DNA from 3 places in the Anaerobacillus alkaliphilus genome. Region 1 is predicted to be linked to each of the others. Evidence: predicted binding sites of a transcription regulator. Region 1 holds the regulator's gene; each other region holds the start of a gene.
The links. The regulator Rex, encoded in region 1, represses fermentation and respiration genes when NADH is low (regulators of the CRP and FNR family bind a similar motif). The targets are predictions, from matches to a motif close to TTGTGAAATATTTCACAA.
Positions count from the first base shown of each region.

Region 2: a site for Rex is predicted at 5,989-6,006, ahead of nirB (nitrite reductase large subunit NirB). Genes of this name have one in related genera too.
Region 3: a site for Rex is predicted at 7,792-7,809, ahead of DS745_RS08840 (cytochrome c oxidase subunit 2A). Genes of this name have one in related genera too.

Region 1 covers NZ_QOUX01000033.1:13,944-25,253, forward strand. The annotation lists gene DS745_RS10280 (ABC-F family ATP-binding cassette domain-containing protein) at 1-1,460, opposite strand, end outside; gene moaC (cyclic pyranopterin monophosphate synthase MoaC) at 1,681-2,175, shown strand; gene DS745_RS10290 (redox-sensing transcriptional repressor Rex) at 2,348-2,983, shown strand; gene DS745_RS10295 (MDR family MFS transporter) at 4,443-5,864, shown strand; TPP riboswitch at 5,948-6,059, shown strand; gene DS745_RS10300 (thiazole synthase) at 6,183-6,956, shown strand; gene thiH (2-iminoacetate synthase ThiH) at 7,070-8,176, shown strand; gene DS745_RS10310 (YdiK family protein) at 8,211-8,402, opposite strand; gene DS745_RS10315 (CPBP family intramembrane glutamic endopeptidase) at 8,403-9,116, opposite strand; gene groES (co-chaperone GroES) at 9,548-9,832, shown strand; gene groL (chaperonin GroEL) at 9,938-11,310, shown strand, end outside.
Region 2 covers NZ_QOUX01000047.1:277,004-288,313, reverse strand. The annotation lists gene galE (UDP-glucose 4-epimerase GalE) at 14-1,006, opposite strand; gene DS745_RS21755 (DUF2922 domain-containing protein) at 1,519-1,737, opposite strand; gene DS745_RS21750 (DUF1659 domain-containing protein) at 1,777-1,989, opposite strand; gene DS745_RS21745 (DUF421 domain-containing protein) at 2,129-2,854, shown strand; gene nirD (nitrite reductase small subunit NirD) at 3,144-3,455, opposite strand; gene nirB (nitrite reductase large subunit NirB) at 3,469-5,898, opposite strand; gene wrbA (NAD(P)H:quinone oxidoreductase) at 6,499-7,110, opposite strand; gene DS745_RS21725 (ring-cleaving dioxygenase) at 7,453-8,439, opposite strand; gene DS745_RS21720 (ring-cleaving dioxygenase) at 8,467-9,408, opposite strand; gene DS745_RS21715 (MarR family winged helix-turn-helix transcriptional regulator) at 9,450-9,884, opposite strand; gene DS745_RS21710 (family 43 glycosylhydrolase) at 10,298-11,310, opposite strand, start outside.
Region 3 covers NZ_QOUX01000030.1:62,952-74,261, reverse strand. The annotation lists gene DS745_RS08870 (ABC transporter permease) at 1-1,035, opposite strand, end outside; gene DS745_RS08865 (Fe(3+) ABC transporter substrate-binding protein) at 1,204-2,316, opposite strand; gene DS745_RS08860 (ABC transporter ATP-binding protein) at 2,534-3,592, opposite strand; gene DS745_RS08855 (Ger(x)C family spore germination protein) at 3,739-4,905, opposite strand; gene DS745_RS08850 (GerAB/ArcD/ProY family transporter) at 4,892-5,992, opposite strand; gene DS745_RS08845 (spore germination protein) at 6,002-7,477, opposite strand; gene DS745_RS08840 (cytochrome c oxidase subunit 2A) at 7,996-8,154, shown strand; gene DS745_RS08835 (cytochrome c oxidase subunit II) at 8,177-8,644, shown strand; gene DS745_RS08830 (b(o/a)3-type cytochrome-c oxidase subunit 1) at 8,644-10,344, shown strand; gene DS745_RS08825 (rhodanese-like domain-containing protein) at 10,676-11,080, opposite strand; gene DS745_RS08820 (MFS transporter) at 11,254-11,310, shown strand, end outside.

The DNA of each region.
Region 1 (11,310 bases):
AGAATTTCTTTGCTGTCTAGATCAAGATGGTTTGTTGGCTCGTCCAAAATTAAAAAATTAGCTTTTTGCATCATTAATTTTGCTAGTGCCACGCGAGCTTTTTCTCCGCCACTTAAATCAGAAACGCTTTTGAGCACATCGTCACCACTAAATAGGAAGTTACCTAAGATCGTTCGAATTTCTTTTTCGGGTGTAAGAGGATAATCATCCCAAAGTTCATATAATACCTGTTTATTAGAATTCAGCTTTGCTTGTTCCTGGTCATAGTAACCAATTGTGACATTACTACCGTACTTTATTGTTCCTGCTACAGGACTTAATTGCTCGGTAATGATTTTTAATAGAGTAGATTTTCCGATACCATTTGGTCCAAGTAATGCAATACTTTCTGATCGATTGACTGCCAAGGTAAGCTTTTCAAATAAAGGCTTACTATTTGGGTAGCCTCCGGAAAGTTGATCAATTCTTAATACATCATTACCAGTTTGCTTTTTAATCTCAAATGAAAAGCGAGCAGACTTTTCATCTCCTTGAGGGCGATCTAATACATCCATTCGTTCTAGTTGTTTCCGACGACTTTGTGCTCGTTTCGTGGTAGATGCTCGGGCAATATTCTTTTCAACAAATGTTCTCAGCTTATCAATTTCATCTTGTTGCTTTTCGTACTGCTTCATTTCAATTTCATAGCGCTTTGCTTTTTCATCCAAGTAATGGCTGTAGTTACCAACAAATTTCGTTGCTTTTGTTCTGGATATTTCATAGACAACATTGGCAACCTTGTCAAGGAAGTAACGGTCATGGGAAACAATTAAAATAGCGCCATCATAGTGAAGAAGATATTGTTCTAACCAGGCAAGAGTTTCTAAGTCTAGGTGGTTTGTCGGCTCGTCCAAAATAAGTAGATCAGGGCGGGTTAGTAATAGTTTACCTAATGCTAGGCGAGTTTTTTGGCCACCACTTAATGTTGAAACTTCGGTGCTATAGTCTTTATCAGAAAAGTGTAAACCCGATAGTATACCGCGAATATCAGCTTCATATTTATAACCGCCTCTTTCTTTAAAGCTCTCAGAAAGTAGATCATAATCTTTTAAAAGTTTTTCATATACTTTTTCGTCGCTAATACATTCAGGATCTGACATTTTGGCTTCCAAGTTTCGCAACTCTTTTTCCATTTGGATGAGAGGAGCAAATACGGTTAACATCTCGTCCCAGATAGAACGACTCGATTCTAAACCAGTATCTTGAGCTAAATAGCCTATCGTTACATCTTTAGGAATAATAATGTCACCAGAATTGTAAGATAGTTTTCCGGCAATAATTTTTAAAAGAGTAGATTTACCAGCACCGTTTCTACCAACGATCGCAACACGATCTTGTGAATGAACTTCTAATTTTATATTCGATAATATTGGTTCCACACCAAATGTTTTTGTTAATTGGACACACTGTAAAAGTATCATAAATTCATCATCCTAACATAAGTAGCAATCTAACGTTTATTCCATTATAATATACCGTTAGTGTACCGTAATTAATTATGGACAAGCAAATAATACTTTCAGCAATACCAATTGAATTTAAAATTAGATATTTCATTTGTGTTACAAAAAATGAAACGATTACAAATTTGACAAAATGGTGTACAATATACTTGTGACGGTTTGAAAGGGGACATTTAGTATGTCAGAATTTACTCATTTTAATGAACAAGGTCGCGCAAAAATGGTAGATATCTCAGAAAAAAATGAGACAATACGAACAGCATTAGCTAAGACTAGTGTCGAAGTAGGGAAAGAAATATACGAGAAAATTCGTCAAGGCTCCATAGGAAAAGGCGATGTACTAGCTGTTGCACAAGTGGCAGGCGTTATGGCAGCCAAGAAAACAGCAGATTGGATACCGATGTGTCATCCACTAGCATTAACAGGTGTTGATGTAACGTTTGATTGGCATACAAATGAAGATAACTATAAACTTAACATTTACGTAAAAGTAAAAACTAAAGGAAGTACCGGAGTAGAGATGGAAGCACTAACGGCAGCCTCTGCGGTAGCCCTGACAGTTTATGATATGTGTAAAGCTGTAGATAAAGGGATGGTTATTGGACCTACATACTTAATGGAAAAAACAGGCGGAAAAAGTGGAGATTTTAAAAGAGAAACAGAAATAGAATAATAAACTAAAAAAAATTTGTACCAACTAAAGGGAGAAACCAGGGGATTGTCGGTAGCATATGTGAATTGATAAACAAGAATAAGGTGTGGCTATAGAAAACAGGGGGTATAATTACTACCCTAGATTTTGTTTGCCCTTTATCCAGTTAAAAGGTACAGGTTGGAGGCAGAAAATGAATATCGATCAAACGAAAATTCCTCAAGCGACTGCAAAACGATTACCTTTGTATTATCGATTTTTAGAAAATTTACAAGCATCTGGGAAACAACGAGTATCGTCTTCGGAATTAAGTGAAGCGGTAAAAGTCGATTCTGCAACAATTCGACGTGACTTTTCTTATTTTGGAGCTTTAGGTAAGAAAGGTTATGGATATAACGTTAATTATCTACTAACTTTTTTTAGAAAAACATTAGACCAAGACGAGGTTACAAATGTAACCTTAATAGGTGTCGGGAATTTAGGGACAGCATTTTTGCATTATAACTTTTCAAAAAATAATAGTACAAAAATAGATATGGCCTTTGATGTTGATGTTAACAAAGTAGGAACAGAGATTGGTAACGTTCCAATATATCATTTAGATGATTTGGAAAAGATCCTGGATCCAAACGTTTCAGTTGCAATTCTAACCGTACCTTCTTCTGTAGCACAAAAAGTTGCAGATCGCTTGGTAGCTTGCGGTATTAAAGGTATCTTAAACTTTACTCCTGCACGTTTATCGGTTCCAAAAAACGTACGAGTTCATCACATCGATTTATCGGTAGAACTTCAATCGTTAATTTACTTCTTGAAGCATTATCCAATTTAAAGTTGAAAGGTTATCACTAAAGTGGTAGCCTTTTTTGTTTCTGGTTAGTCTTGTTAATCTAAGTGGGAAACCATGTTAAGGTAACGCAAGGTATTCTATCGTTCCCAAACCGAGCGGAGAGTGAAAGAAAAGGTAACGCAAGGTGTTCTATCGTGCCCGAACCGAGTGGAGAGTGAAAGAAAAGGTAACGCAAGAGGTGCTAACGTGCCCGAACCGAGTGGGGAGTCAAAGAAAAGGTAACGCAAGAGGTGCTAACGTGCCCAAACGGAGTGGGGAGTGAAAGAAAAGGTAACGCAAGAGGTGCTAACGTGCCCAAACGGAGTGGGGAGTGAAGGAAAAGGTAACGCAAGAGGTGCTATCGTGCCCAAACCGAGCGGAGAGTGAAAGAAAAGGTAACGCAAGAAGCGCTAACGTGCCCAAACGAAGTGGAGAGTCAAAGAAAAGGTAACGCAAGAGGTACTATCGTGCCCAAACGAAGTGGAGAGTCAAAGAAAAGGTAACGCAAGAGGCTCGATCGTGCCCGAACCGAGCGGAGAGTGAAAGAAAAGGTAATGCAAGAAGCGCTAACGTGCCCAAACCGAGCGGAGGGTGAGAGAAAAGGAACCGTAAGAAGTGCTAACGTGCCCAAACTGAGTGGGGAGTCAAAGAAAAGGAAACGCAAGAGGTGCTAACGTGCCCGAACTGAGCGGAGAGTGAGAGAAAAGGAAACGCAAGAGGTGCTAACGTGCCCAAACGGAGTGGGGAGTGAAAGAAAAGGAAACGCAAGAGGTGCTAACGTGCCCAAACGGAGTGGGGAGTGAAGGAAAAGGAAACGCAAGAGGTGCTATCGTGCCCAAACCGAGCGGAGAGTGAAAGAAAAGGAAACGCAAGAAGCGCTAACGTGCCCAAACGAAGTGGAGAGTGAAAGAAAAGGAAACGCAAGAAGCGCTAACGTGCCCAAACGAAGTGGAGAGTGAAAGAAAAGGTAACGTAAGAGGCGCTAACGTGCCCAAACGAAGTGGAGAGTGAAAGAAAAGGTAACGTAAGAGGCGCTAACGTGCCCAAACCGATTGGAGAGTGAAAGAAAAGGTAACGTAAGAGGCGCTATCGTGCCCAAACCGAGCGGGGAGTGAAAGAAAAGGAAACGCAAGAGGTGCTATCGTGCCCAAACGGAGTGGGGAGTGAAAGAAAAGGAAACGCAAGAAGTGCTATCGTGCCCAAACCGAGCAGAGAGTGAAAGAAAAGGTAACGCAAGAAGTGCTATCGTGCCCAAACCGAGCAGAGAGTGAAAGAAAAGGTAACGCAAGAAGCCCTAACGTGCCCGAACCGAGCGGAGAGTGAAGGAAAAGGTTACAGTAGGAGTCTCTACACCATTTTCAATTACCATCTGCAAGAAAATTGGAAGTGTTTTTCATTCTATTCACTAATTGAACGTGATATAGTAGTAATAGAAATTATTTCGGGAAACGAGGTATTTTTTATGAGCAAATTACTCCCTGAAAAGTGGCTAGTTGTCATAGCGGTTTTGTTAGGGACTTTTACTATTATTTTAAACAACAGTATGTTAAACCCAGCGATTCCCTATTTAATGGATGTCTTTGATGCTGATGCTGTTTCTACTGGCTGGGTAATTACTGTTTTTATGGTAACGATGGGAATTACCGTGCCGCTAACTGGTTATTTAGGCGATAAATATGGAAAGAAAAAGCTTTATCTTGCTGGCTTAGTCATTTTTATGATCGGTTCGATTTTAGGATCTTTTTCATGGGATTTAAGCTCGCTTATCTTTTTCCGTGGTATTCAAGGGATTGCAGGAGGAATTATGATGCCTTTATCAATGGCACTTATATTCGAAGTGTTCCCAAGAAATGAGCGAGGTCTTGCAACTGGAATTTGGGGAATTGCTGCAATGATGGCTCCAACGATTGGTCCTACGGTCGGAGGACTTATTATTGAAGCAGGAAGTTGGCAGTGGCTCTTCCTATTCAATGTACCAATTGGCATACTAGGAATTATCATCGGTGCCATGTATCTTAAGAACACAAATAAAGTTAGTGGAATTTCGTTTGATAAGTGGGGGTTTCTAACGGTCACAATTGGTGTGGGAGCGATATTGTATGGTTTAGGGAGAGTATCGGCGTTAGAACATCTAGTTCAACCTCTTAATCTGGTTTTATTTACTCTAGGTATGATCTCCTTACTACTGTTTGTGAAAATTGAAAATCGACATGATCAACCTTTGTTAGATTTATCAATTTTTGAAAATAAGGCATTCACATATAGTGTTTGGATAGGCATTTCTACTTCATTAGGGTTATTTGGAGCAATTTTCCTAATTCCATTATTGATCCAGCATGTGTATGGGTTAGGCCCCGTGATAACTGGGCTGGTTTTTCTACCTTCAGCTCTTTTCACCGGGATTTTTATGACCATTGGTGGAAGGTTACTAGATCGCCATGGTCCGTTATTCGTTGTAACTAGCGGTCTTGTCATTATGGCAGTCTTTACATTAGCTCTAGGATTTACGACCATGGAAACATCGCTCATAACGATCTTTGTTTTAATGGCGCTACGAGGTATTGGGCAAGGTTTCTCAACGATGCCAGCAACGACGGCTGGAATGAATTCCATTCCGGATAGGTTTATTTCTCGGGGATCAGCAATGAACAATGTTTTGCGACAGATGAGTTCTGCCTTAGGAATTGTCTTTATCTCCATTTATTATGAGGTTCGTAGAGTTCAGGTGTTTGCTACTGTAGATACGATGCAGGAAGCTAGTTTACAAGCAATACGAGAAGGGTTTTTTCTTTTAGGCATGATAGCCTTATTGACCATACCTTTGGGTTGGATGTTAGGAAAAGCTAGCAAAAATGAAGAAAGTAAAAAAACAATGACTGCGTAATGTGAGTAAAAAAAGCTTCACTAATGAAGCAATTCAGTATAGAAAATTTATTAAACTGTGTTATGATTAATACAAAGAATATGTATTACAGCTACGGGAGCCTAGAGGACTAGGCTGAGAAGAGGACTATTCCGTCACAGACCGTGTAACCTGATCTGGATCATGCCAGCGGAGGGAAGACTGTCTTGTTAATTGTTATCTTTACATGTCTTTAAGGCCGCATCTGTATGGTGGGGCTTTTTTGTTTTGTTTTCCCTGTTGTACACCGCACATTCCAGACAGAACTGTTGATATGTAAAATTAGGAGGAGAAGAAACAATGGCAAAAGATTTATTAACTATCGGTGGAGTAGAACTTAATAGTCGTTTATTAATCGGTACTGGAAAATTTAATGATGACGCCCTAATCCCAGACGTAATTAACTCTTCACAATCTCAAGTAATTACAGTCGCTATGCGTCGTGTTGATTTTAATACGAACCAAGAAAATATCATGAAATATATCCCAAAAGAGATGATTTTACTACCTAATACATCTGGAGCAAGAACAGCTGAGGAAGCAGTCCGTATTGCAAGACTGGCACGCGCAGCAGGTATGGGAAATTGGATAAAAATTGAGGTTATTTCTGACCAAAAGTACTTACTACCAGATAACTATGAAACAATTAAAGCAACTGAAATTCTAGCTAGTGAGGGCTTTATAGTCCTTCCTTACATGAGCCCAGATTTAATGGTAGCTAAAAAACTTGAAGAAGTTGGCGCTGCAGCTGTAATGCCACTTGGAGCACCAATCGGTACAAACCGTGGCTTAAAAACGAAAGAACTAATCCAAATTTTAATTGAAGAATGTGAAAAACCAGTAATCGTTGATGCAGGTATTGGTAAACCATCACAAGCGTGTGAAGCAATGGAGATGGGAGCAGATGCTGTCTTAGTCAATACCGCAATTGCTACAGCTGGAGATCCAGTGGTTATGGGGCAAGCGTTTAAATCAGCGGTAGAAGCAGGACGCCAAGCATATCTATCAGGAGTTGGTGGAGTTGCCAAACACGCGAGAGCATCATCACCATTGACAGGATTTTTACAGATCTAATTATGAATTAGGAATTTTGAATTATGAATGTTGTTTGCAGAACTACGAAGCATTACAAGCATCAATTCACAATTCAGAATTCAAAATTGACAATTAAAGAAGGGGGTTTTCCCATGAGTTTTTACTACGAATATGAAAAGTTAAAGGAACTACCTTTTGACGATATATTTCAAGGTATTACAGAAACAGATGTTAAGCGAGTCCTACAAAAACAAAGAATGAATACAGAAGACTTATTAGTTTTGCTCTCTCCAGCAGCGGAAAATCTACTTGAGGAAATGGCCCAAAAAGCGCATGAGCTAACAGTCCAACATTTTGGAAGAACAATTTTACTATTCAACCCTATTTATATTGCTGACCACTGTGTCAACGTTTGTACGTATTGTAGTTTTAGTGTTACAAACCAATTTGAACGTAAGAAGCTATCACTTGAACAAATTGAAATTGAAGCAAAGGCACTAGCGGATCAAGGGTTAAAACATATATTAGTGTTAACAGGTGAGTCAAAAACACATACACCAGTTTCGTATATAGCTGAAGCTGTAAAGGTATTGAAAAAATACTTTTCATCAGTGGCAATTGAAATTAATCCGTTAGATACTGAGGAATACAAACTATTAGCCGATGCAGGTGTTGATGGGCTAACTGTCTACCAAGAAGTATATAATGAAGAAATTTATAAATCAGTTCATGTAAAGGGACCAAAGCGTGATTATCGCTACCGCATGGATACTCCTGAACGTGGCTGTGAAGCTGGAATTCGTCAAATTAATGTTGGGGCATTATTAGGGTTAGACGAGTGGCGTAGAGAAGCGTATTTTGCAGCTATGCATGCTCACTACCTTCAATCAAAGTATTTAGACGCCGAAATTAGTTTATCGTTACCGAGAATTCGCCCACATTTAGGTGATTATCAGCCGAAATCAATCGTTGAAGATCGTCATCTCGTTCAAGCAATTACGGCGTTCCGTTTATTTTTACCGCGCTCAGGGATTACACTATCAACAAGAGAACCAGAATACTTACGTGATAATCTTATCTACTTAGGTGTAACAAAAATGTCAGCTGGCGCAAAAACTGAAGTAGGCGGATACTCTCAGTGTGAGACAGGTACAGCACAATTTCAGATTTCAGATGAACGTTCCCTTGTAGAAATTCAAAAAATGATTAGGGAAAAAGGATATCAACCAGTGTTGAAGGATTGGGAGCTGTTAGTTTAAAAAGCAAAAAGCTTGAGGGAAAAATCCTCAAGCTTTACTTTTTCTCTACTTTTGGTTTAAAAGTGAAATATCTTACTGCAACTAGAAGGTCATAAGCGGCAATGGCCATTAACACAATCGTGAACAAATCCCATTCACCGGTACGACCACGTTGTTGAATTGCAAAATAAACGAAGCTTATAGCCATAAAGAGATACACAATACCCCAAAATAATGGTGATTTCATCTAGAATAGTCCTCCAATAAACCCTTGCATTTCGTCTAACTTTCTTTGTAACTCCATTAAACGTTCACCAAAAACAACCTGAACGAGCATAACGAAGCTATTTAGAGCAACGTGTGCCATTATAGGCACGATAATTCGTTTTGTTTTTACATATAAAAAGGCAAAAACGATGCCCATAAACGTATAAACGAGAAGGTGCTCAAAGTCCATATGAACAGCAGCGAAAATAACAGAACTTATAATGGCAGCAATCCAGAAGTTAAAACGTTTGTATAGACTACCGAAGATAATCATCCTAAAAATAATTTCTTCTAAGATTGGTCCAATCACAGCAACTACTAAGATAAGGGCTGGTGTTGCCTTGGCTAACTCAACAATCATTTCTGTATTTTCCGAGCCAGGTTCAATCCCGAACACCGACATTTCAATAAGAACCGCTATGTATTGTGCCATAAACGCCATAAAGATACCGGCGATTGACCAAACGATGGCGTCACTCTTCGAACTACGTTCTGTACTCAAATGTCGGTTACTCATATCTTGTCTTAATAACAGTAAAATAATGATAAATCCTACAGAAAAACTAAATAACGTCCATACCCCAGGAATTTGTTCTCTCTCAAAGCCCAGTATCATTAATATTGGTACTCCAATAAAAGCTGATATCTGCATTAAAATGTAAGTTAGAAGCACTAACCAATATCTTTTTGTCAAAACAAAAACTCCTTTAAACTGAAGAATTTAGAAAGTTAAATACATGAACTACATTCTACATAGTACATTGTAGCATAGAAATCTATTCACTATGGTTTTGAACCCCTTACAAATATTAAATTCGCTCTGTATAAATATACTACAATAAGTCAAAAGTAATGAAGGATAATTTTTCTAGTACTATAACTATAATAGTATAAACAAAACTAGTTTATTTTCTAAATGGATGAGTAAACTTGTACGAAAAATGTAGGTTTTTCGTGGTACTTTTAGTCGAAATTCTTTTTGATAATAAACCCAAGTTTTTCTAAAAAAAATACTAAAAATACTTGCAAAATAGAATTGAAATGATTATTATAAGAATTGTGTTAGCACTCAAAGCAAATGAGTGCTAATAATAAAAATCATTTCGATGAGGGAGGTTGTTTTCCTTGTTAAGACCATTAGGTGATCGCATTGTGATCGAACAAGTAGAAACTGAAGAAAAAACTGCTAGCGGGATTGTACTTCCTGATACAGCGAAAGAAAAGCCACAAGAGGGTCGTGTTGTTGCTGTAGGTTCAGGACGTGTTCTTGAGAGCGGCGAGCGAGTTGCGTTAGAAGTAAAAGAAGGAGATAAAGTAATCTTCTCTAAGTACGCAGGCACTGAAGTTAAGCTTGATGGTAAAGAATACTTAATCCTTCGTGAAAACGACGTATTAGCGATCTTAGGCTAATCAAACGATTATTTTTTAAAAAACATAATAGCTATTCAAGATTAGTTTTTAAACATAGGTAGGGTGAGTTCCTACTACATAGAAAACTAGGAGGTAGAGTAGAAAATGGCAAAAGAAATTAAATTTAGCGAAGACGCACGTCGCTCGATGCTACGTGGTGTAGACGCTTTAGCGAATGCTGTAAAAGTTACATTAGGACCTAAGGGGCGTAATGTTGTATTAGAAAAGAAATATGGTTCACCACTTATTACAAATGATGGTGTAACAATTGCAAAAGAAATCGAATTAGAAGATGCTTTTGAAAACATGGGAGCAAAATTAGTTGCTGAAGTTGCAAGCAAAACGAATGATATTGCTGGTGACGGTACAACTACTGCGACTGTATTAGCGCAAGCAATGATCCGTGAAGGATTAAAGAACGTAACTAGTGGAGCAAACCCAATGGTTCTTCGTAAAGGTATCGAGAAAGCTACGGCTCGTGCAGTACAAGAGCTTCAAGCAATCTCTAAACCAATCGAGAGCAAAGCTTCAATTGCACAAGTTGCTGCAATTTCTGCTGCTGACGAAGAAGTAGGACAATTAATTGCTGAAGCAATGGAGCGCGTTGGTAACGACGGCGTTATCACTATTGAAGAGTCAAAAGGTTTTACAACTGAATTAGAAGTTGTAGAAGGTATGCAATTCGATCGTGGATATGCTTCTCCATACATGGTAACTGATTCAGATAAAATGGAAGCAGTTCTTGACAACCCATACGTTCTTATCACAGATAAGAAAATTGCTAGCATTCAAGAAATCTTACCAGTACTTGAGCAAGTTGTTCAACAAGGTAAGCCAATCCTATTAATTGCTGAAGATGTTGAAGGTGAAGCATTAGCAACTCTAGTTGTTAACAAACTTCGCGGAACATTCACAGCTGTTGCTGTTAAGGCTCCTGGCTTCGGTGACCGTCGTAAAGCTATGCTTGAAGACATCGCTACATTAACTGGTGGTGAAGTAATCACTGAAGATTTAGGTCTTGACCTTAAATCTACAAATATTACACAATTAGGTCGCGCTTCTAAAATTGTTGTTACGAAAGAACATACAACAATCGTTGAAGGTGCTGGTGCGTCTGATAAGATCGCAGCTCGCGTTAACCAAATTCGTGCTCAATTAGAAGAAACAACTTCTGAGTTTGATAAAGAAAAACTTCAAGAGCGTCTTGCTAAATTAGCTGGTGGAGTAGCAGTAGTTAAAGTCGGTGCTGCAACTGAAACTGAGTTAAAAGAGAAGAAGCTTCGCATTGAAGATGCTCTTAACTCAACTCGTGCAGCTGTTGAAGAAGGTATCGTAGCTGGTGGTGGTACAGCACTAGTTAATGTTATCGCAGCAGTAAGAAGCATCGAAGCTGAAGGCGACGAGCAAACAGGTGTAAACCTAGTATTACGTGCTCTTGAAGAGCCAGTTCGTCAAATCGCTCACAACGCTGGTCTTGA
Region 2 (11,310 bases), on a different contig from region 1:
TTTTTGTCTATGATTATTTCTCCTCGCTATAACCATTTGGATTGGTTTGGTGCCAGTTCCATGCGTGCGTAATGATTTCTTCTAAATCTGCATATCGAGGAAACCACCCAAGTTGTTGTTGAGCTTTATTTGATGAAGCGATTAGAACAGCAGGGTCTCCTGGTCTTCTTGGGACTATGACGGCTGGTATATCTTTTTTTGTAATTTTTCTGCAAACTTCGATGACTTCTTTCACTGAAAATCCTTTGCCATTACCTAAATTATAGATCCCACTCTCTTTGGTAGTTTCTAGCTTTTTAAGTGCTAGATAATGGGCTTCGGCTAAATCCATGACATGGATATAATCTCGAACGCAACTTCCATCACCGGTTGGATAGTCATCACCAAATATCTTGATACTATCTCTTTTGCCAAGAGCTACTTGAAGTACAATTGGGATCAAATGTGTCTCAGGTTCGTGATCTTCTCCTAATCTCCCACTTGGATCAGCACCTGCGGCATTAAAGTAACGTAAGCAAACTGACTTTAGTCCGTAAGCCTGATCTGACCATTTCAACATTTTTTCAATCGCTAATTTCGTTTCACCATATGGGTTTGTCGGTACAGTCGGGTCATCTTCTAAGATAGGGATTGACTTAGGTTCACCATAAGTCGCCGCGGTAGATGAGAATACGATTTTTTTCACCCCGTGCTCTACCATCTTCTTCACAAGAGTATACGAACCCAACACATTATTTTCATAGTATTCTAATGGTTTTTCCACGCTTTCTCCTACTAAAGAATTTGCTGCAAAATGTACAACACTATCAATTGTATGTTTGGTAAAAATTTCATCTAGTATGCTTTCATTACTAAGGTCACCTTTATAAAAGGTTGCGTCTAAAACAGCTTTTGCATGACCTTTTTGAAGATTGTCTAAAATGATCACCTCTTCTCCTTTTTCACGGAGAAAAAGTGCCGTATGACTTCCAATATACCCAGCACCACCAGTTACCAAAATAGCCATTTTATCAAGCTCCTCTCAAAAGAACAATATATCCGTTTCAAACTAAATTTCAAATTAATAAAATTAATTAACTAAGGATATCATAGTAAATTTACTACTAATTGTCTTTAGTATTTCCAATCATTTAGTATAGTTTATACAATGAACACTCAAAGGTTAATTACAAATGTTCCGGTATAAACAACTCAGATCAAATTAACGCTACTGCCCCAATGACTGTACCCATGTCTCCTAACTTCGATGTAACGATTGGCGTTTCTTATGCTGCTTCAATTAAGACTCTTTTTTGTACCTCTTCTTTCAGGGGATGGATAATAAAACTTCAGTTTCGTATGAAGTATACATAGGGAATTTCGGCTAAGCTGTGGTTTGAAAATTCGGTAGCCCCTCTGTGGATCTACTTTACTCTTGTTTCAAGAGCTTTTTAAAAAATCTAAATACGTATTCAGGTTACTCCAATCACGTCTTTCTTCAGAGCAAAAAGGGAAGACACTCGGTCTCCCCTTCCGTCACTATGCCATTTGAATTGGATCTACATTGCGTTCAACTACTCGAGCACCAACCTTGCTCACTAAGAAGCCGCCGCTTGATACGAATGCTTGTTGCGCTAACACTAAATCCATTACTAATGCTACTTTCCCTGGATCTACTGGTTCAATTGGGTCATCTAATGAAATCGTTACGTTTCTACCAATCTCATTTTTAAAAATAAGTTCAATCTTCTTCGCCATCTGTTTTCACCTCCATTCCTATCAATTTTGAAAAATTAATTAAGAAACAGCGTATTGATTTGTGCGTGTGACGATCTCTGCTGTATGGACCTGCAGCGAAAGTAATGCTTCTGCTGTCGTGCGAAGCTGGCCATCGGTTGCTGTGTTGTTGATGTTCGAAAATGATTTTGTTTTAAAAATCTCTTTCCCCTCTTCGTTGTACCCAGCTAACAATTGCATCGTTAAACGTGATTGTAAAATGTTTGCGCTCATCTTATCACCCCCTTCACTCTATACATACAGGGTGTGAGGAAAAGGGGTGGGATGGATTGAAGATGTCGTCGAGAATATTTTTCCTATCATCAACGAAGACTAGTGGTAAAAATAACCTTTAACGGAAAGGTGCTAAAACATGTACGAATATGTGTCCGATTCACTATTGGTAATAGGGAGAATTGTTACAATATTACCGTTGCTCTTGTTTATGACACTTTATATGGGAAAAAGGGCCATTGGTGAATTACCGATTTTTGATTATTTAATTATTATCACATTGGGTGCTGTTGTCGGTGCAGACATTGCTGATCCAAATATTAAACACTTCCCTACTGCTATCGCAGTCATTTCTATAGCCTTTTTTCAAAGGCTCATTACTTATTGGAAAATTAAAAATCGAAAAGTAGGTAGACTGCTTACTTTTGAACCGACTGTTGTCATCCAGGACGGGATAATACTTGACCAAAGATTAAAAAAGCTTCGTTATTCCATTGATAGCGTCCTGCAAATGCTTAGAGAAAAAGACGTATTTGACATTACCGAAGTTGAAACAGCAATTATTGAGGCAAATGGAGGTATAAGTGTACTAAAAAAAACAGAAAAAAAACCCGTCACCAAAGAAGATATGCAAATTTATAAGCCAACTTCTACAATTGCACTACCAATTATCATAGAAGGAACCATCTACACAGACATACTCAAAGACTTTAACCTTGATCGAATGTGGCTACAGGAACAATTAACAAAACGAGGAATACACAACCTAGATGATGTTTTTTTCGCCTCTATTAATCGAGATCTTCAATTGCATGTTTCTCTGAAGCATGAACCCGATGTTGCAATTCCAAAGCTTAAGCACTAGATAACGCAATTATTGAATTCTTATTTCAAGATTGCCTCATTGGGTATTCAAAAAGAATTGGCATTGCTAGAAACATTAAGGCACGCTACTATAGCGGATCTCCTGATCAAGTTGCTCCCTAATCCTTTACAAGCTTTGCAAAGAAGTTTTTTAACCTAGAAGGTAGTAGTTGTACAGCACAAAGAAAGCCGTATACCCTTTACGGGAAGACGGCTACTTTTTTTATAGTTTCGTGAAACATAGTTGTGAAACAAGATTTTTCGGGAAGTGACAGGCACTTCTACATTCCCTATTGATATATCATAAACACCTGTCCACTAGTTATTTCAATCGGAAAAATCTTTACTTGCCCACTGTCCGGTGCTTGAACCATTCCATCATTTAATGATATTTTCCAATCATAGAGCGGGCAATATACATATTCACCGCTTACTAAGCCCCCACTTAATGTTCCGCCTTTTGGATGGGGACTCTTATTTTCAATTGCCTTTACCTCACCGTTGGAAAGACGGAACAGGACGATCTCTTCTTGACCGATATGAAATACCTGTCCTGTCCTTTCTGGTAAAGAGTCATAATCTGTAAGATATAGTTTCTCCATTCTACTTCACCCCTTATACTAAGACTGGAATTTCGTGCTTTTGATAATACTTCTGCTGAAGGTCTTGGTTTTCAAGCACTTCCGCCCATGGCTCTTGGTATTTCTTCAACGTTTTATCTAAGCGCTCATTCAACGCTTTTCTAGTTTCTTCATTGGCTAGAACCTCTCTCACATGGTCAAGCCCTACGCGTTCTACCCATGTAGAAGTACGCTCAAGATAATTCGCGTGCTCGCGATAGTATTGTAAAAATGCGCCTATCAATTCAATGACTTCTTCTTTTGTTTTCACAGTTGCAAATAAGTCCCCAGCACGTAAGTCTGTTCCACCGTTCCCTGCAACATAAAGCTCCCAGCCACCATCAATTCCAACAATACCAAAGTCCTTAATTCCAGATTCAGCGCAGTTCCTTGGACAAGCAGATACACCCATTTTCACTTTGTGCGGAGTGTCTAAACGTTCGAATTTTTTCTCTAAATCAATCCCAAGTCCCATCGAGTCTTGAGTACCAAAGCGACAGAATTTTGCTCCTACGCAAGTTTTCACCGTGCGGAGAGTTTTTCCGTAAGCATAACCAGATGGCATTCCTAGTTCTTCCCAAACAGCTGGAAGATCGTCTTTGTTGATACCATAAAGGCCAATTCGCTGACCACCAGTCAATTTCACTAAAGGAACATCATACTTTTCTGCAACTTCGGCAATCTTCATTAAGTCCTTCGCTGTAGTTACTCCGCCATACATTCTAGGAATAACTGAGTAAGTTCCGTTTTTTTGAATATTTGCATGCATTTTTTCATTAACGAGTCTTGAGTCGCGATCATCCGTATATTGATCTTGTAGGATCATTCCAAGGTAGTAGTTTAACGCTGGACGACACTTCGAACATCCTTCTTCTTGTTTCCAGCCAAGAACATTCATGACCTCTTTTACAGTAGATAGACCTTTTTCCTTAATTTCCGCGACTACTTCATCACGGCTAATAGTTGTACAACCACATAATGCTGTTTTCTTCGCAGCCACATCATATTTTTCACCAAGAGTATGCGCTAAAATATCAGAGATTAACGACTTACAACGGCCACATGAACGTCCGGCATTTGTGCAGCTACCCACCTCATCAACAGTTGTTAGCCCTTTTGCTTGAATAGCTTCCACAACTGTTCCTTTAGTCACACCATTACATCCACAGACAATTTCATCTGCTGCCATGGTCGCGACATCATTGGAGTCAGATCCTACACCACAACAACCAGACTCTAATATAGATACACTAGTCATGCCGCTAACATCTTCTTTTTTCAGTAACATTCTAAATAATCTTGAGCTATCTTTTGTATCGCCGTATAAGACAATACCAGAAACTCGATTGTCACGAATGACGATCTTTTTATATACCCCATCGAACTCGTTATGAACTTTAATTGACTTTGTCTTTGGATCATCATCAATTTCACCAGCAGAGAACAGGTCTACACCAGAAACTTTTAAGCCAGTGCCGACAATTGATCCCTCATATGGCTTTGTTTCAACTCCACAAAGATTAGCAGCAAGCACTTTTCCTTGTTCATATAATGGAGCTACAAGACCGTAAATTACTTCTCTGTGTTCCGCGCATTCTCCAACCGCATGGACATGTGCAACGCTTGTCTGCATAAAATCATCAACAACAATTCCACGGTTTACATAGATACCACTGTCTTTAGCAATTTGAACATTTGGTTTTATCCCGACTGCCATAACGACAAGGTCAGCCTCAATCTCCGAACCGTCTACAAAACGTAGTCCAGTCACTCTTTCGTCGCCTTGGATCTCAGCAGTCTGTTTTTCCATCAGGAAATTCATGCCTTGTGCTTCAAGTTCTTCTTTTAGCATGATTGACGCAGTAGGATCGAGTTGTCGCTCCATTAAATGAGGCATTAAGTGAATGACATCTACTTCCATACCTAAGTTTAACAAGCCTCTTGCTGCTTCAAGACCAAGCAACCCGCCGCCAATAACTGCAGCTTTTTTATAGTCCCGCGCTACTTTGATCATCGTTTCACAATCGTGGATATCACGAAAACCAGTAACGCCCACTTTATCGGCACCCGGAATTGGCAAAATAAACGAACTTGATCCAGTCGCAATAATTAAATCATCGTAGCTCACTACTCTACCTTGATTTGAGATTACTTGTTTCGCTTCAGTATCAATGCGAACAATTGCTTCTCCTGTAAAAAGCTCAATGTTATTTTCTTGATACCATTCCCAAGTATTCATAATGATATCGTTTACTGTTGTATCACCTTGTAAAACATTTGAAAGCTTAATTCTATTATAATTCGGATGTGGTTCATCCCCGAAAATGGTTATTTGAAAAGCGTCTGGAGCAAGCTTTAAGATTTCCTCAATTGTTCTCACACCAGCCATCCCGTTCCCAATCATCACTAGTTGTTTTCTGCCCATGTCGTGTTCCCTCCTATGAAGCTATTAATCCTATAAGCAACTGATTAATGTTCTTTATGAGTAGATTGTACTCCTAAACACAGATTACTCTTGTGAGAAAAATCACACTTTTGACTGTTTGGTCCTCTTTTCACAAATGTGTCATATATCTTCGTCCGTCAAAGCAAAACATACAGTAGTTATGGACCTTTGGAACTTGTGCTGTTAGTCCTTTTTCAATTTCGCTCATAAAACCATCATTTTGGATCGTAAATTGGTGAATTTGGACCGTAAATGTTCAGTTTTGGACTGTAAATGAACAAGTTTGGACTGTAAAAGTAAATTGACCGCGGATATATCCCTCAAGAAATTAGATCCATAAACGATACCCGCCTATTTTAAGTCTGTCCTTGTTCCTAAACATGTAAAAAAGCAAAAAATCAAGCTCATTTTAAGTAACATGTTAGAGAACGTTGTAAGAATAGTATCTCATTCGTTGTGAAATGTAGTTCATACAAAGTTTTATATGAATTACCAATTTCTCTTTCGAAATTGGGCAAGTTCCATTTAACAAACATAAAAAAGCTCAGAGCAACTCTGAGCTTTTCGGTGAATTTGTCGTTATTGATTTCCTTTTTTTACCCACTCTGCTACGGTAACTGTTCGTTTTGCTTGATACTTAACAGCTGCTTCAACATCTTCAATCATTTTTCCGTCTTGACCCACTGTTACACTTACCCCGTATGGGTTACCTCCTGATGTAAATTGAACAGGATCTGTGTAACCAGGTGAGGCAATAATTGCGCCCCAGTGGTGCATCGTTGTGTACAATGATAAAATCGTCGCTTCTTGACCACCATGAGAATTTTGAGCTGAAGTCATAGCACTGACTACTTTGTTTGCCAGTTTCCCGTGGTACCATAGACCACCTGTCGTATCCAAGAATTGTTTCATTTGAGCTGGCATATTACCAAAACGTGTTGGTACACTGAAAATAATTGCGTCTGCCCACTCTAGATCATCTAATGTTACGTTTGGAACATCTTTTGTTGCCTCTACGTGAGCTTTCCAACCTTCGTTTTCATCGATGACATGTTGAGGTGCTAATTCAGGTACCTTTAACACTTTTACTTCAGCACCAGCTTCTTTGCCACCTTCTTCAGCCCATTTTGATAATTGATAGTTCGTTCCACCCATGCTGTAGTATATGACTGCTAATTTAATATTTTCCATCGTATTCGTCTCCTTTGTTTTTCCAAATATTTTTTCGAAAAAGCTCATAGGATTACACACTCCTATTTGTTACCTGATATATTTTTTTTAAAACTTAGTACACATAAATTCCTCTTGAATTAACATTTCTTAAATTCAAGAATTCAGAACTACATTTTCCCGCTACCTGACAATAGCACAAGACTCCAATAACAGTTCAATTAACTCTAATCCAAATATTATCATATCAAGTATTATGATTTCAAGATATGTGACTCGTTACAATCTAAAAAGATTCTAACGAGTTAAATACTATAATAAACTTATACTTTTAAAGTCCCCCTTCAGTTCCCCAAACTCTATTTATCCCTCATATTCCTTTTCAAACACTTTCGTACTCCTAACTGTCTCAATTGGTCGAACTAACGTTTCAATTTCTGCACGTTTCGGTTCTAAGAACGGAGGTAAAGATAATTTTTCACCAAGTGTTTCATAAGGTTCATCGCCCATAAAGCCTGGTCCGTCCGTCGCAAATTCAAATAAAATCTGTGGAGCAACTCTTGCGTATAACGACTCAAAGAAATAACGATCGACATAACCAGATGTGCTAAAACCAAAACTACTCAATCGTTCATTCCATTCATCCAAAACCGAACGATCATCTATACGGAACGCCGCATGGTGTACCGTTCCATACCCTTGTCGCGCTGGAGGTAAACTCGTATTCGATTCGACAATCACTGAAGCTCCGTTTCCACCTTCACCTACTTCAAATAAATAGAAAGATCCATCTCTCGCAGTTTCTTTAAATAATAGCACCCTCTCTAGCAATTCTTTAAAATAGTCAATGTTTCCAATCCGGACAAAGACGGGACCTAACCCAGTAATCGCATATTCGAGTGGAATTGGACCTTTTTGCCAAGGAGTACCAGATTCCACGCCCTTATTTTTTTCATCTGAAATTAATTGATATTGTTGATCATCAAAGTCAACGAATGAGAGAGTTTTCTTTCCAAATTGTTCTTTAATTTCAGTATGCTTGACATCTAAACGATCAAACCGTTTGACCCAATAGTCTAATGCAGTATCACTTGGGACACGGAACGATGTCTTTGAGATTTCATTTGTTCCATGGACACCTTTTGGAATACCTGGGAAGTCAAAGAACGTCATATCTGTACCAGCACTACCTTTATCATCTGCAAAGAATAAATGATACGTTTGAATATCATCTTGATTCACTGTTTTTTTAACTAACCGCATTCCTAAAACATAGGTAAAAAATTCATAGTTCTTTTCTGCACTACTCGTAATTGCTGTTACGTGGTGGATTCCTTTTAAATGGTTCATATTCATTTCCTCCTAAAAAAATATATTTTACTCTTCAATAGGGGCTAAGTTTGCTTCAATCTCGGCCCGTCTTCCCTCTAAAAATGGTGGTAAATCCAGCTGTTCCCCTAAATGTTCGACATCTCCATCTATTGTAAAGCCCGGCCCATCTGTCGCTATTTCAAACAGTATCCCGTTAGACTCCCGGAAATACAAACTCTTAAAGTAATAACGGTCGACAATACCTGAGGTTTGGAAACCTCGTTGTTTTACTTGCTGATCCCAGTAGGCAAGTTCCTCATCGTTTTTGACACGTATCGCCAAGTGATGAATACTTCCACGACCTGGTCTTTCCGATGGACCGTCTAAATAGCTGACAACGATTTCTCCAAAAACTTCACCGTCGATCGATTGAAAGATGGCTTCGTTTTCACTACGGCTAACCTCTGTATAGCCGAACATGTCTGTAAGGGTACTCGCAAGTTTTTCGAGTCTTTTCACCGTCACTTCCACAGAACCCATACCTTGAATTTGATGCTCAGCTGGGACATTTGACTTTTCCCATGTTTGCCAGTGCTCAACCTTCTCCCCGTTTGATACGAGCAGCACGAGACGTAACCCTTCTGGGTCCTCAAATTTCAATGCGGCACGATTGGCATATCTTGATATTTCTTCATGATAAACCCCATGCTGTTCAAAACGTTTTTTCCAATACTGCAAACTTTCTTCAGAAGATACTAGTAAACCAATTCTAGTAATCGCATTTGTACCACGATGCGTTTTTCCAACTGATGGAATTTCGAAAAATGATAGTTCAGTGCCCGGGCTACCTGTTTTATCTCCGTAAAATAAGTGATACATGGTTGGAGCATCTTGATTTACAGTCACTTTCACGCGTCGTAACCCAAGCACATGTTTATAAAATTGATTGTTTTGATTTGCATGTTTTGTAATCATAGAAATGTGATGATGCCCAGGAATTTTATACATATCATTTCCTTCCTTTCAATTTACTAATCAAGTGATCAATATTATTTCATCTTATTTTCAGTGTTCTTTTGTAACTTGGTCATAAGTGCATATAAAGTCTTCTGCTCTTCTTCGGATAGACACTCATTAATGATCGACGTTTGAAAAGATAGTTGATGTTCAAAAACTTCTTCCATCTTATCCTCACCTTTTGAAGTAAGGCTAATCCATTTAGTTTTCCAATCCTGTTTACGAATGATATAGCCCTCTTGCTCTAAGCGCGTAAGCATACGTGATATTCCACCTTCTGACACGGTTACTTTCGTAGCAAGTTCATTTTGCATAATCGGTTGATATGTTGAAACCTGATTTAATACATCAAATTGAGCAACTGTTATCCCATACTGTTTTAGAAAATCATTTGATAATAGATTACTTTGATGGGTAAAACGAGTAATACGAAACCAAATGAGTGAACTACGAGTATTTTTTCTCACATGACTCAATTCCTTTCTCACCTATCACTTTACACTTCAAGTGAAGGGAATGCAACAAAAATATCTCGAATTCAAGATATTATTTTTTTAAAACAAAAAAAACGTCAAGCAAGTATCAAAAATCTCGCTTAACGTTTGTATGTTATTTGATGTTTATCTTACTTCCACAGCCACAAATAGTTGTATGCTTTAGAGTTTTAATTTCAACTTGACACTTGGAGCATAAGCTTTTTATAGGTCTCATGGTTATCAACTCTTTCCACCATAGTATATACAAAGTATAGCAAAAAGTATTTTAAAGTCAATATCTTTTTATAATAATTATAAACAAAAAACTATAAATACCCCACAACCAATGTAGGGTATTTTATATTTGAATATCTATAGGTGTACAAAAGTCAGTACCGGAACTGTTATTCCAATCTAAACGAAGCCAAACTAGCCCTACCATTCCCAGTATAAGTGAAATACAAGGCTTGGATTCCGTCTGGAATTGAAATCTCAGAAGAATATTCTGTCCATACATTAGTAAATTCAACAGGTATTGTAGCCAGTGCTTGACCATCCCATGCGGTCTTTACTTCAAATGCACCATTGCAATATCCTCTAACTTTAATTTTCACCGTCTTTACATCCTTACAGTCGAAATACTTAAAGCCAGCCGTAGCAGAATCTAACATATTCGTAATATATCCTATTTCTTCATCGCCATCTTTACCATCCTGAGTGATCTTAGGAAAATGACTATCCATCCATAGATCGCCTGAATACTTTTCCTCTATACGGTAGAACAGATTGCACGCTATATACGCTGGATACTCACCACGACCCAGTAATGCTCCCCCGTTGGGACCACATGAAGTCATTTCTACTTGAGGAATTGTCCCATCGTTTAATATTTCAATTGGCTCTATACAACCTTGACGGCAGAAGTTAGAACCATTCGTATGTCGATGATAGAAGATATACCATTGATTGTTTATTTCAACGATACTACCATGGTTATTCCCACCGTAAAACATCGGTTTATCGGCAGGTTTATATGAGTCAATATGAAGATCATTATTGCTGACAATCACACCTTGATATTCAAAGCCTTTCGTCGGATGTTTGCTCGTAGCATAACAAAGTTCATGGAAAACGATTGAAGAATAAATAAAATAGTAGGTATCGCCGATTTTTCTCACTGAAGGTGCTTCAAAGAACTCATGCCCCATAAAACTACTTCCTTCACTATAAGGCTCACTAGGAGCAAGAAACGCCGGTTCTTCTATAATTGTAAGCATGTCTGCTCCAAGAACTGTTGCCATCGGCCCTTTTCTCGACCTATCTCCAGTCGGACAAAAACCAGTATATAGATACGTCTTGTCCCCTTCCGTTAAAACACCAGGGTCAAACTGCGGTTGATCTCCTTCTCGTTCTCCTA
Region 3 (11,310 bases), on a different contig from region 1:
CGATGATGCAATAGATGCAACAAATATAGAGTTGTAAATTAACTTTGCAAATTCCGGACTAAAAATGCGATCCCAAGTCATTATACTCCAGTGTACTAATTGTGTAACTGGAACTATAAATGCGATCATAAAGATAACCGAACAATAGCTAAAGGCAAGCCATTTGCTAGTACCTTTTAGCGGTTGAGCTTCAATCGGTCTAAAATTTGCGGAAGAATAGCTGTATGTTTTCCTCCCTCGAATAATCCTTTCTAAGACTAAAACGACAATAACGATAAACATAAGAATACCAGCTAGTTTTAATGCAGAATCAAGATCCTTCATTCCGTACCATGTTCGAAAGATAGCTATACTAAACGTTTGAACTCCAAAATAGCTAACAACTCCAAAGTCATTAAGAACCTCTAAAATAACAAGGACAACACCACCAGTAATGGCTGCTCTAGAAAGGGGCAAACCGGCACGGAAAAAGATCGTGAAAGGGCCACCGCCTAGTAATCTTGCATTTTCAAACAATGAAGCAGATTGGTTTTCTAAAAAGCCTTTTGTGATTACATACACGTATGGATATAAAAATATTGTAAAAATGAAAATTGCACCAGGTATACCCATAATGTTAAAGAACTTTTGGCTTGAAACATGAATATCAAATGTATTTCGAAGGGTATATTGGATTGTACCAGAATAATTTAACATCCCTTGATACGTGTAGGCACCAATATAAGCAGGTATAGCTAATGGCAAAATTAATCCCCATTTAAAAAAATTACGCAATGGGAACCGATAATTAATAATGATCCAAGCCAAGCTAGTACCGATAATCATTGTGAACAAAGCTGTAAAAGTGATAAGTACTAACGTATTATATATATAATCTTTTAAAAGATACTCTTTAATATGAGCCCAGTTATCAGTAGGTTCAGTAAAAAGATTATATCCTATTAATAAATTGGGAATTAAGATTATAAAAATAAATACTAGACTTAATATTGCCCACATGTTGAAATGTTGCTCTACTTTCTGTATAAGTCTCATGGTTGGCACATCCTAACTTACTTTAATAACAAAAGGAAAAAATTATTTTAGTAGAATAAAATTAGTGACTCTATTAATTATACAGAAATGAAGTTTAAAAATAAATGTTTGTCTAACAAAAATAAAGTACCGGAAACTGTTAAAGTATTCCGGTACATGTAGTTTTATTTATTTCCAACCAGAGCGGTCGAAGATTTTGATAGCTTCTAGTTGGTTTTTTCCTAAGATTGATAAAGGAATATTTTGCTCTTTAAATTCTCCCCAAGACTTCACAGTTTCTGACCAATCAACATCTGGGTTAACTGGGTACTCATTGTTACCTTCAGCAAATACTTTTTGAGCCTCTACACTAGATAAGAACTCTAAGAATTTAATTGCATTTTCAACATTTTTAGAGTGTTTAATTATGCCAACACCACTGATGTTTACGTGAGTTCCAGTTGTATCTTGGTTCGGGAAGAAAACTCCTACCGCTTCCCCAACTTCAACATCACCTTTATCAGCAGAATTTAATAAACGACCAACATAGTAGGTGTTAGAGATAGCAACGTCACCTTCACCAGCAACTACAGCTCTAATTTGATCAGTGTCTCCACCTTGGGGTTCTCTAGCTAAGTTAGCCGCAATACCTTTCGCCCACTCTTCTGCTGCCTCTGCACCATTTAATTCAATGAAAGAAGCTAAAAGAGATAAGTTATACATGTTACTTGAAGTACGAGATAATACTCTACCTGCCCACTCTGGACCAGTTAATGCTTCATATGTTGATAGTTCAGATGGATCAACTCTGTCTTTTGCATAAACGATTACACGTGCACGTTTAGTTAATCCAACCCACATATTTTCATCGTCACGTAAGTTTGCAGGGATGTTCTTAAATAATTCATCACTTTGAATTTCTTGGAATAAACCGTCTTGTTTTGCAACATATAAATTACCAGCATCAGCTGTTAAGAATAGATCAGCCTCAGTGTTTTCGCCTTCAGAATTAAGACGAGCTATTAACTCATCGCCCTTACCTTCAATTACGTTAACTTTAATTCCTGTTTCAGCTTCGAAAAGATCATATAATTGACGATCTGTGTCATAATGACGGCTCGTATACAGGTTAACTTCACCAGCTTCTTTCACTTCTTCAGGTTGTTGCTCTTCTGTTTCCGCTTGTACTTCTGGTTCCGCAGGAGCTGCTGTTTGTGGTTCTTCTTTACCACCGCAAGCTGCTAACATAACTAATCCTAAAGAAAGGATTGTAAATAAGATCATTTTTAACGCTTTGTTCATGTTTGTTTCCCCCTATGTAACTTTTTTGTTCTAAAGAATGAAATTCATTCTCATTTAGAACTTACATTTTGAATTATATTGCTATTGATAATCATTGTCAATGGAATTTACAAAAAATTTTATAGGTAAATTTCCGAATTCACAGGAATGTCAAAAATCCCTTCGATGTTTCTTCCTCCAAAAGCAAAAAAGCCCTCTTTTAAGAGAGAGCTTTCAATTATTCCACTACACAAACTAAATCTGTTTTAATATTAAATGACACTACTGAACCTACTTCAATATTTTCTTCAATTGGCGCATAGATTACCATAGGTTCTGAGGTTTTATTCTGTTGAAAGTTTACATAAAGTTCTTGGTATTCACCACTGTATGTAACTCTTTCCACATGTCCTGAATAATTCCCAGCTCCAGCAGCAACGATTTGACAACCTTCCGGGCGAATCGAAACCTTAATATTATCAGAGATCTCATTTAAAGCCACTGGTAAACAGACTTTCCCTATACTTGTTCTAACGTGTTTGAGATCTTTATCTAATTCACCTGTAAGTAAGTTTGTCTTTCCAACAAATTGAGCAACAAAGCAGTTTTTTGGACAACGGTACATTTCTCTAGGTGATGCCACCTGTTGGATCACACCGTCCTTCATGACGACTACACGATCAGAAACAGCAAAAGCATCCTTTTGATCATGAGTAACGATAATTGCCGTGGTGTTTGCTTTTCTTAGGATATTAGTTACATCATAACGCATTTTTTCTCTGAGACCAGCATCTAGATTACTAAATGGTTCATCCATTAAAACAACATGTGGTCGAGGCGCTAAGGCCCTTGCTAAGGCAACTCGTTGTTGCTGTCCGCCTGATATTTCACTTGGAAAACGTTGGGCAAAGTCGCCTAAACCAACAAGTTCTAATACTTCTCTCGCACGTGCTTTTCTATCTTTTGATTTCCACTTATTTAACCCAAACATGACATTTTTCTCAATTGTTAAGTGTGGGAATAATGCATAATCCTGAAATACCATGCCTATTCCCCTTTTCTCAGGTGGAATTGCGTTAGAATTGTCATAAACCACTTGTTCACCAATGGTTATTTTTCCTGTTGATGGTTGCTCAAACCCAGCAAGCATTCGTAATGTTGTTGTTTTTCCACAACCACTTGGGCCTAGTAATGTGATAATTTCTCCACGTTCTATGTTTAAATTTATAGCGTCAACTGCAGGTTTTTGCGTACCAGAAAAAAGCTTTGTTACTTGCTCTAACTGTATAAAACTCATGAAACTCTCCCCCTAAAAAAGACTTCATCTATAAAAACCTACGTTTAATGATAATGATTTTCATTGTAGTTTATTATAGCATAGGCTTTTTTTCACAGTCAACGAGGTTCAGACAGTTGTCACAAAAATATGAAGGTGTTTTCTTTCTATCTGCCTATCTTTCTTTTCCCTAAATACCCTTTCTGCCCTGTGTGTTCCATCTTAAAATCTACCGATACGTTTACAACAGTTTCGCGCCAGCCTGACTCTTCCCAATGTAATGTGTCAAAAAAATCTGGGTCTTTTACCCAAAGCCGATGACCAATCAACCAAGGCTCAACATTTTCTGCCTGCATCCTTTTGATTGTTTTTGTTACTAACTCCTTAATTTCTTTCTCCATCTTATCATTGGCTTCCTTTACTAAATCATTAGTCACCCTTACTTCAGGCGTTCCTACTTCAGCAATTTCACCTTTACCCTTGACACTAATATTTACTGTAAGTGGGGTTGTTTCCTCGTAATGAAATTTAGCTTGTAAGTTTCCTCTTGTGATCGAAACTTCTTCTTCCCCGACATTGGTTTCTAGCGTTATTGTGTAATTTACATTATCCACTCGATTGTTCTTTAATAGTTCACTAATACCAACTTCATCTCTTTCTAATTTTGCCACTAATTTATGATTATGAAGGACCGCCATCCCTTCAATGAGTATTTTTTTGTCTAAAATTTTAGCTAATGGGAGTGTCGCTGCACCAGAGATCATATTGGTATCTCTACGATACTCAAAGAGCTTCACATCCTTTGTTCGCGATATTTTCTGTTCAGCTTGGAAAAATCGATTTAAATAAAGAGCAGGCAAATTTACTAACGGCGACTCTTGGTTAATAAATTCTTCAACCTTTCCATCTTCAATGACTAGTAAAAAAATTTGGTTGGCAACTTGAGGAAGTCGATCAAAGAAATCGATCACTCTGTCTAGTCCATGACTAGCGACATGTTCACTGACCGTCACTACTTTTAAGTGGCCAAAAAAGAGAACTGTCGGTGTCATTGCTTCTATATGGGCAACCGCATCTAAAATTGTCTTTCCAGTGGCAGTAAACGTCTCGAACTCTTTTACCGAGCCAGCAGGGGATCCTTCTCGTCCTCCAGTTAAAAGTATTGGGATTTGTAACGTTACACTATATAAAATCTCATTGTCATTATTTTCTTCCACGTCAATGCCCATACCCACAATCATTGATCTATGATCAATTTCCCTAGCATCATCAATGCACCCAGTTAGCATTAGAATTATGGCAAGTGGGACAAGCGATAGCTTAACTAGTTTCACTTTGTTGAGCTCCTTCTTTTCGTTTCATTAATAAGAAACCTAATAGTAAAGCTGGCACGCAAAAGGAATAAATGATGTTATTAAAATGTATAGGTATCCAAATTTGTTCAACAAAGTTTGGCATGAACATAGTTATCACAAATAATAAAACTAACGAAAGAAGTATATAGATGTAGTTTCTTCTTATCGGAAATATACGTTGCATTAAAAACACCATAAACCATGACTGAACTAGCATGATTTTATAATAAGCAATCAGCCATACCCCCAAGAAAAATAAATCTACTCTCTCTATTACTCCTGTTCTCGTTGACAAAGACTGAACCAATGCCGTAAAAGGTGATAAAAGCGTTAAAGATTGTTCGAAACCAAAGGTCCCTACTACCACAAGACAAATACCAACATAGATAGAAACAACCAAAAGTAGACCATAACTCATCGGTCTAAAGACTGCGGCATCTTTTTTCAAAAATGGCAAATAACCTAGTAGAGCTATTACTCCCGTATACCGGGCCATATCACTGATAGAACTCTTCAAAAATGTGATAACATCCGTCGTCCAAACAGGGGCAATATACATCCAGCGAAAATATTCAGTAAAGCCTAAACCTACAATTGAAAAAAGCAGGATAAACTCAACAAGTATTAAGGAAACAACAAAACGGCTAATCGCTGTAATTCCATAACCTAAGCCCACCGCAGCCACTAATAAAAAGAGAAGTAGAACAATCCACTGGTCAGTGTTAGGAAGCAAATATACTTTTGTTATTAATGTCAATGCCTCCAAACCATAAACAATAGCAAACAAAGTACTGACAATGAAATACAACACGATCAAGTGGAACACCCAGTTCCAAGTAGAGACTTTCATCTCATAAAAGAAATCGTAACTTTCGTATTTAGAGCTAAATTTTTTTAACAAGTAAAAAAGAACAAAGTAAGGAATGACAGCTACCAAAACCTTTAACCACGCACTTCTTACCTCATCCCCACCCACATAAGGTAAGAAAGTGACTCCTAGAGTAATTGTTGAACAACAAGTAACTGCAAAAAGATCAATACCCTTGAATTTCCTTACCACCTCCATTAGTCAAAATCACCCTCCTTTTTTCTCAAAATACTGCGTTTTTATTTGCTGCATTCTACCTAACAACTGCTGCATTTTAAATGTTGATAATGGCGATATGTATGGTGTTGAAAGAGACTCTAAGTTACAAATATGAATAAAAATAACACAAAAGCCTAGCACGAACCCATACAAACCAAAAATTGATGATATGATCAACAAACCATAACGAAGAACGCGTAGTGACGATACTAATTCCCAAGTAGGAGAAGTAAAAGATGCTATTGCGGTAAACGAAATAACAATGACCATTAGACTACTAACAACCCCTGCTTCAACAGCTGCTGTTCCAATAACTAAACCTCCAACAATACCGATTGTTTGGCCAACAAAGCTAGGAAGACGTATACTAGCCTCCACTAAAACATCTAAGGCAATCATCATTATTAGTGCTTCTGCAGCTGCCGGAAAAGGTATTTGTGATCTCGACTCTGCAATTGTTAATGCGAGAGTTTCTGGAATTAGTTCTGGATGGAATGCGACTAATGCTACATAAAGAGCTGGTAAAGCTGTAGATAAAATCATACACAAATATCGGATAGCTCTTACAAATAGGGCATTATAAAACGAACTAAAACTAAGGTCATCACCAACCAAATATAAATCAAACAACGTAACAGGAAGAATTGAAACGAATGTTACATTGTCAATAAAAATAGCAATCTTTCCTTCCCCTAATGCCAACGCAACATTGTCTGGTCGCTCTGTACCAAACACTTGTGGGAAAATAGACGTTGGATGATCAATAATCTGCTTATTTAATTGTCCTAGAGTAATCAGTTGATCAATTTTCACATTTTGCATTCTTTTGTCAATCTGCTCAATATCCTTTTTATCTGCATAACCATCAATGTACATGACAGATACCTTTGTATGTGAAAGTGAACCAATTTCGTAATTTACGGTCTTTACACGAGGATCCTTCAGAAACTTCCTTACGATAGAAATGTTCGTTTGTATATCCTCAATAAATCCTATCTTCGGACCGAATACTTGGTATTGTGTGGTAGGTTCAGATATATTTCTCTTTTCTTTCCCAGGTACTTTAACTTCAATTGGGAGCTGCCCATCAATGTGACAAATAGCTCCTCCGTTAAATAATGCAAAAATAATCTCGTTCCAATTTTTAAGAGAGATATTTTTAGGATTATTAATCTGTTGACGATGATCAACTTCTTCGAATTGGTCTTTCATCGATTCAACTAAAGGCTTTATTACACTCATATGTAGAAATTCAAGATCAACGATTCCCTGGAGAAAATAGATAATCCCCTTCTCTCCTCGTGAGAGCACGATCTCTCTATAGGTAAAGTCGTCACAAGCTTTAAATATTTCTTTCATCTCTATATCAAACAAGCTACTAACTTGCGGTGGTTCTTCCGAGATATTTAGGCTTCTAAGATATTCCTCATATTTATCTTGTCTTATCGTAGTATTCTTGTTCATATAGAACCTCTCTTACATTCAAACTTAGATAAGAGTAGTTTGTAACGGAACATTCTATTTATTCCCACCAACCACTATTTTTCCCATAAAAAAAGAACCAGAATGGCGATCTTTTAAACAAATAGCGGCTTTTTACTAATAAAATATTATTTCTTTACTTGTTTCCTCTGTTCCTTCGCCATTTTCTACTTGTCCATCCCCTAACTTATGGCAGCTTGAGCTACCTAATTAATTTATTGATTACTACTGTCTCTATCCTAAAATGTGTCAATATTTTAACAATGCCATTTCAGAGCTTATTACAGCCTGTTTATATGTGATTTTTCTCACAGTAGTTATTCTCAAAAACTTTATAATTGCGATAGAGTAGTTTCCACTATATGAACTACTGTTATGTTTATTAACTATATTATGTTGTAAGTGTCATTATTTTTTCACATTTGCGGAAAAATTTTGTAATGTTTTTCCTATATTATGTAATCGTGGGGGTCTTAATTATCATAAGAGGAGGGTTATTTATGGCTAAAAACAACACAAACCTAGAGACAAAAAAGGGTTATGTACCAACAGAATCAGATTCATCTTTAAAAGGAACCTTAATATTCACCATGTTAGTAGGATTATTTATTGTTGGATCTTGGTCAGCTATTTTCTACTTATTCTTAAATAGAATGTAATTTTGTGAAAGGGGGAACTTAAATGCATTTACATCGTTATGAAAAAATATGGTTAACATTTGGTATTGGGTCTTTATTCGTTTTTTTAGCAGTATTAGGAGTTAGTGCATTCGCATTCGGGCAACAACCACCTAGCCACATGGCTACAGTCGATCCACAAAATTTAAGTAATGAAGCACCTTTCAATGAGCCGGGGTTACGCCAAATTGACGAAAATACGTATCAAGCCACAATCATTGCAATGGCTTTTGGATATTCACCAAATAAAATTGAAGTTCCAGTTGGATCAACCGTACGATTTCAAGTAACTAGTTCTGATGTTGTTCACTCATTTACTATTCCAATGACAAATGTGAACTTCATGGTTACACCTGGTCATGTGAACATGGCCGAACACACATTTACCGAGCCTGGTACTTACCTCGTTCTTTGTAACGAATACTGCGGTACCGGACACCACTACATGCAAATGGCGATTGAGGTGAAATAATGAGAAATTCAGCATTAAGAGTCGATGAATTTGTTTCAGACACAGAAGTTAGAGTAGCACCAAAAGACGCTTCTCTAAGTATGGCACACATACACGTAGCATTTTTTGCTTTCATTATCGGGGCACTTATGGGACTTTTACAAGGACTTGTCCGCGGAGGCATGATTGAGCTTCCGAGTTGGCTTGGTTACTACCAAATTTTAACTGTCCATGGAGTTTTACTTGCACTTGTTTTTACTACTTACTTTATTTTTGGTTTTTTATTTGCCGGGGCTAGTCGTACTCTCGGGGCATTTCCAAATGGCCTTCGAAAGCTAGGCTGGGCTGGTTTTTGGGTAACCACGATTGGTACGCTAATGGCTGCTGTACTTATTCTGGCAGGGGAAGCCTCTGTTCTATATACATTCTACGCTCCACTTGCAGCTCATCCGTTCTATTATGTAGCTTTAACACTTTTTGTCGTAGGGACTTGGATTGCAAGTGCTGCAGTTCTTGCTCATTACTTTAATTGGAAAAAAGCAAATAAAGGACAAAAAACACCTCTATTCGGATTTATGGCTACAGCAACACTTATACTCTGGATTGTAGCATGTTTAGGGGTAGCAGCTACAGTATTATTACAAATGATCCCTTGGGCATTTGGTCTTACGGATAAGATGAACATATTACTAAGCCGTACACTTTTCTGGTATTTCGGGCATCCACTAGTCTACTTCTGGTTACTACCTGCTTACATGGCTTGGTACGTTTGTATTCCAAAAATCATTGGCGGAAAATTGTTTAGTGACTCACTTGCTCGTTTGGCCTTTATTTTATTCTTGTTATTTTCAATACCTGTTGGGTTCCACCATCAGTTAATGGAGTCTGGCGTTTCAGAGTTTTGGAAGTTCGTTCAAACAGTATTAACGTTCGTTGTTATCGTTCCATCATTAATGACCGCATTCTCAATCTTTGGTACGTTTGAGCAAACTGCCCGTTCTCAAGGTGGACGTGGATCACTTAGCTGGTTAGGTATCCTACCTTGGAAAGATGTACGTTTCTTCGCTCCATTTATGGGGATGTTAATCTTTATCCCAGCTGGTGCTGGTGGAATTATTAACGCATCTAATCAAATGAACGCTGTTGTTCATAACACACTTTGGGTTGTTGGGCATTTCCACTTGACCGTAGGCTCAACGATCGTTCTAACATTCTTTGGAATTTCATACTGGTTAATTCCACATTTAACTGGCAGAAAGTTTACGCCATATATCAACCGTTTAGGTATGGTGCAAACTTGGTTATGGACAATCGGAATGTTCTTCATGTCAGGTGCGATGCATTTAATGGGTCTTCTTGGAGCACCACGTCGTACTGCGTATACAACTTACCAAGACCACCCTACAGCAATGGCTTGGTTTGAAGGAATGTTTACGAATTATATAACAGTCGCTATTGGTGCTGTTATCTTAACAGCTGCTGCACTATTAATGTTCTATAACTTTATTTACATGGTTTGGTTAGCTCCAAAAGGAGAAACAGCGTTCCCTGTAAGTGAACCTGCAAGTGATGCATCCACTACACCTGCAATTTTTGAAAACTGGAAACTCTGGATCGGCATTGTCGTATTACTCATCCTTTTCGCTTACACCATTCCGGTTTACGATATGATTGTTAATGCACCACCAGGTTCACCTGTATTTAACTATCTAATTAAATAATGAACAAACCACTAGGGCTTCCCTAGTGGTTTTGCTTATGTTTAGAGGCTGAAGTCACCTCATTCGTTACCAGTTCTGTCTTTTTTGCATGGCTCTTTCCGTAAACATTGTGGCTTTTCTATCCTGAAATTATTGGAAAAATACCCCAGATGAAGATATCAGCCAATAAATTATGTAAGAAAAGAGCATTACTTACTAAATTAGTGGTCAATTCTTAGTAATTTGTGTAAAACTCCGGCTTTTGAGATTTTTACGAAAGCAACAAACTTTTCGAAAACAGTCTTTTACATAAACAAAAAACGTAGAGCGATGAAGTTCATCACTCTACGTTTTAATTGGCTGACTTCGTCTCACCTTTCCAATCGAGCATAGCACCCTTTATATTGGTTACATTTTCATAGCCTTGCTCTTTTAAAAACGCCGCTGCCTTCATACTTCTATTTCCACTTCTACAAATAACAATAATTTCTTTATCTTTAGGTAGATCCTGATAGGTTTGTTCAAAGGAACTCAAAGGGTAATTCACGAAGCCCTCGATATACGCTTCATTAAATTCATAATCTTCCCTTACATCAATGTAAAAAGCTTCATCATTGTTTTTTATCGAGTCCGCCATACGATAGCTTAGATCACTAACCTCCAATTGCTTAACTCCTGTAAGAGCCTCTTCATTACAACCGGTAAGAAAAACGATCATCAAGATTCCTAAGAATAAAAATCTGATAAAATTGTTCATTTAAATCGCCCACCTTATTCTCTTAAATAGTACATCTATAACTCCTATAATTATATTACATATAGTGTTATTACTACCTGGCAAGTTATGAATGTTTAAAGGCAATTAATGACGATTTTACATATACATAATCTATATTGATACCCTAATCTTAACAAGTAAGGTGATTTGCTATGGAAAACCCTAAAGAAAACAATATACCTTATACTCTAAGTCATATATTAATTATT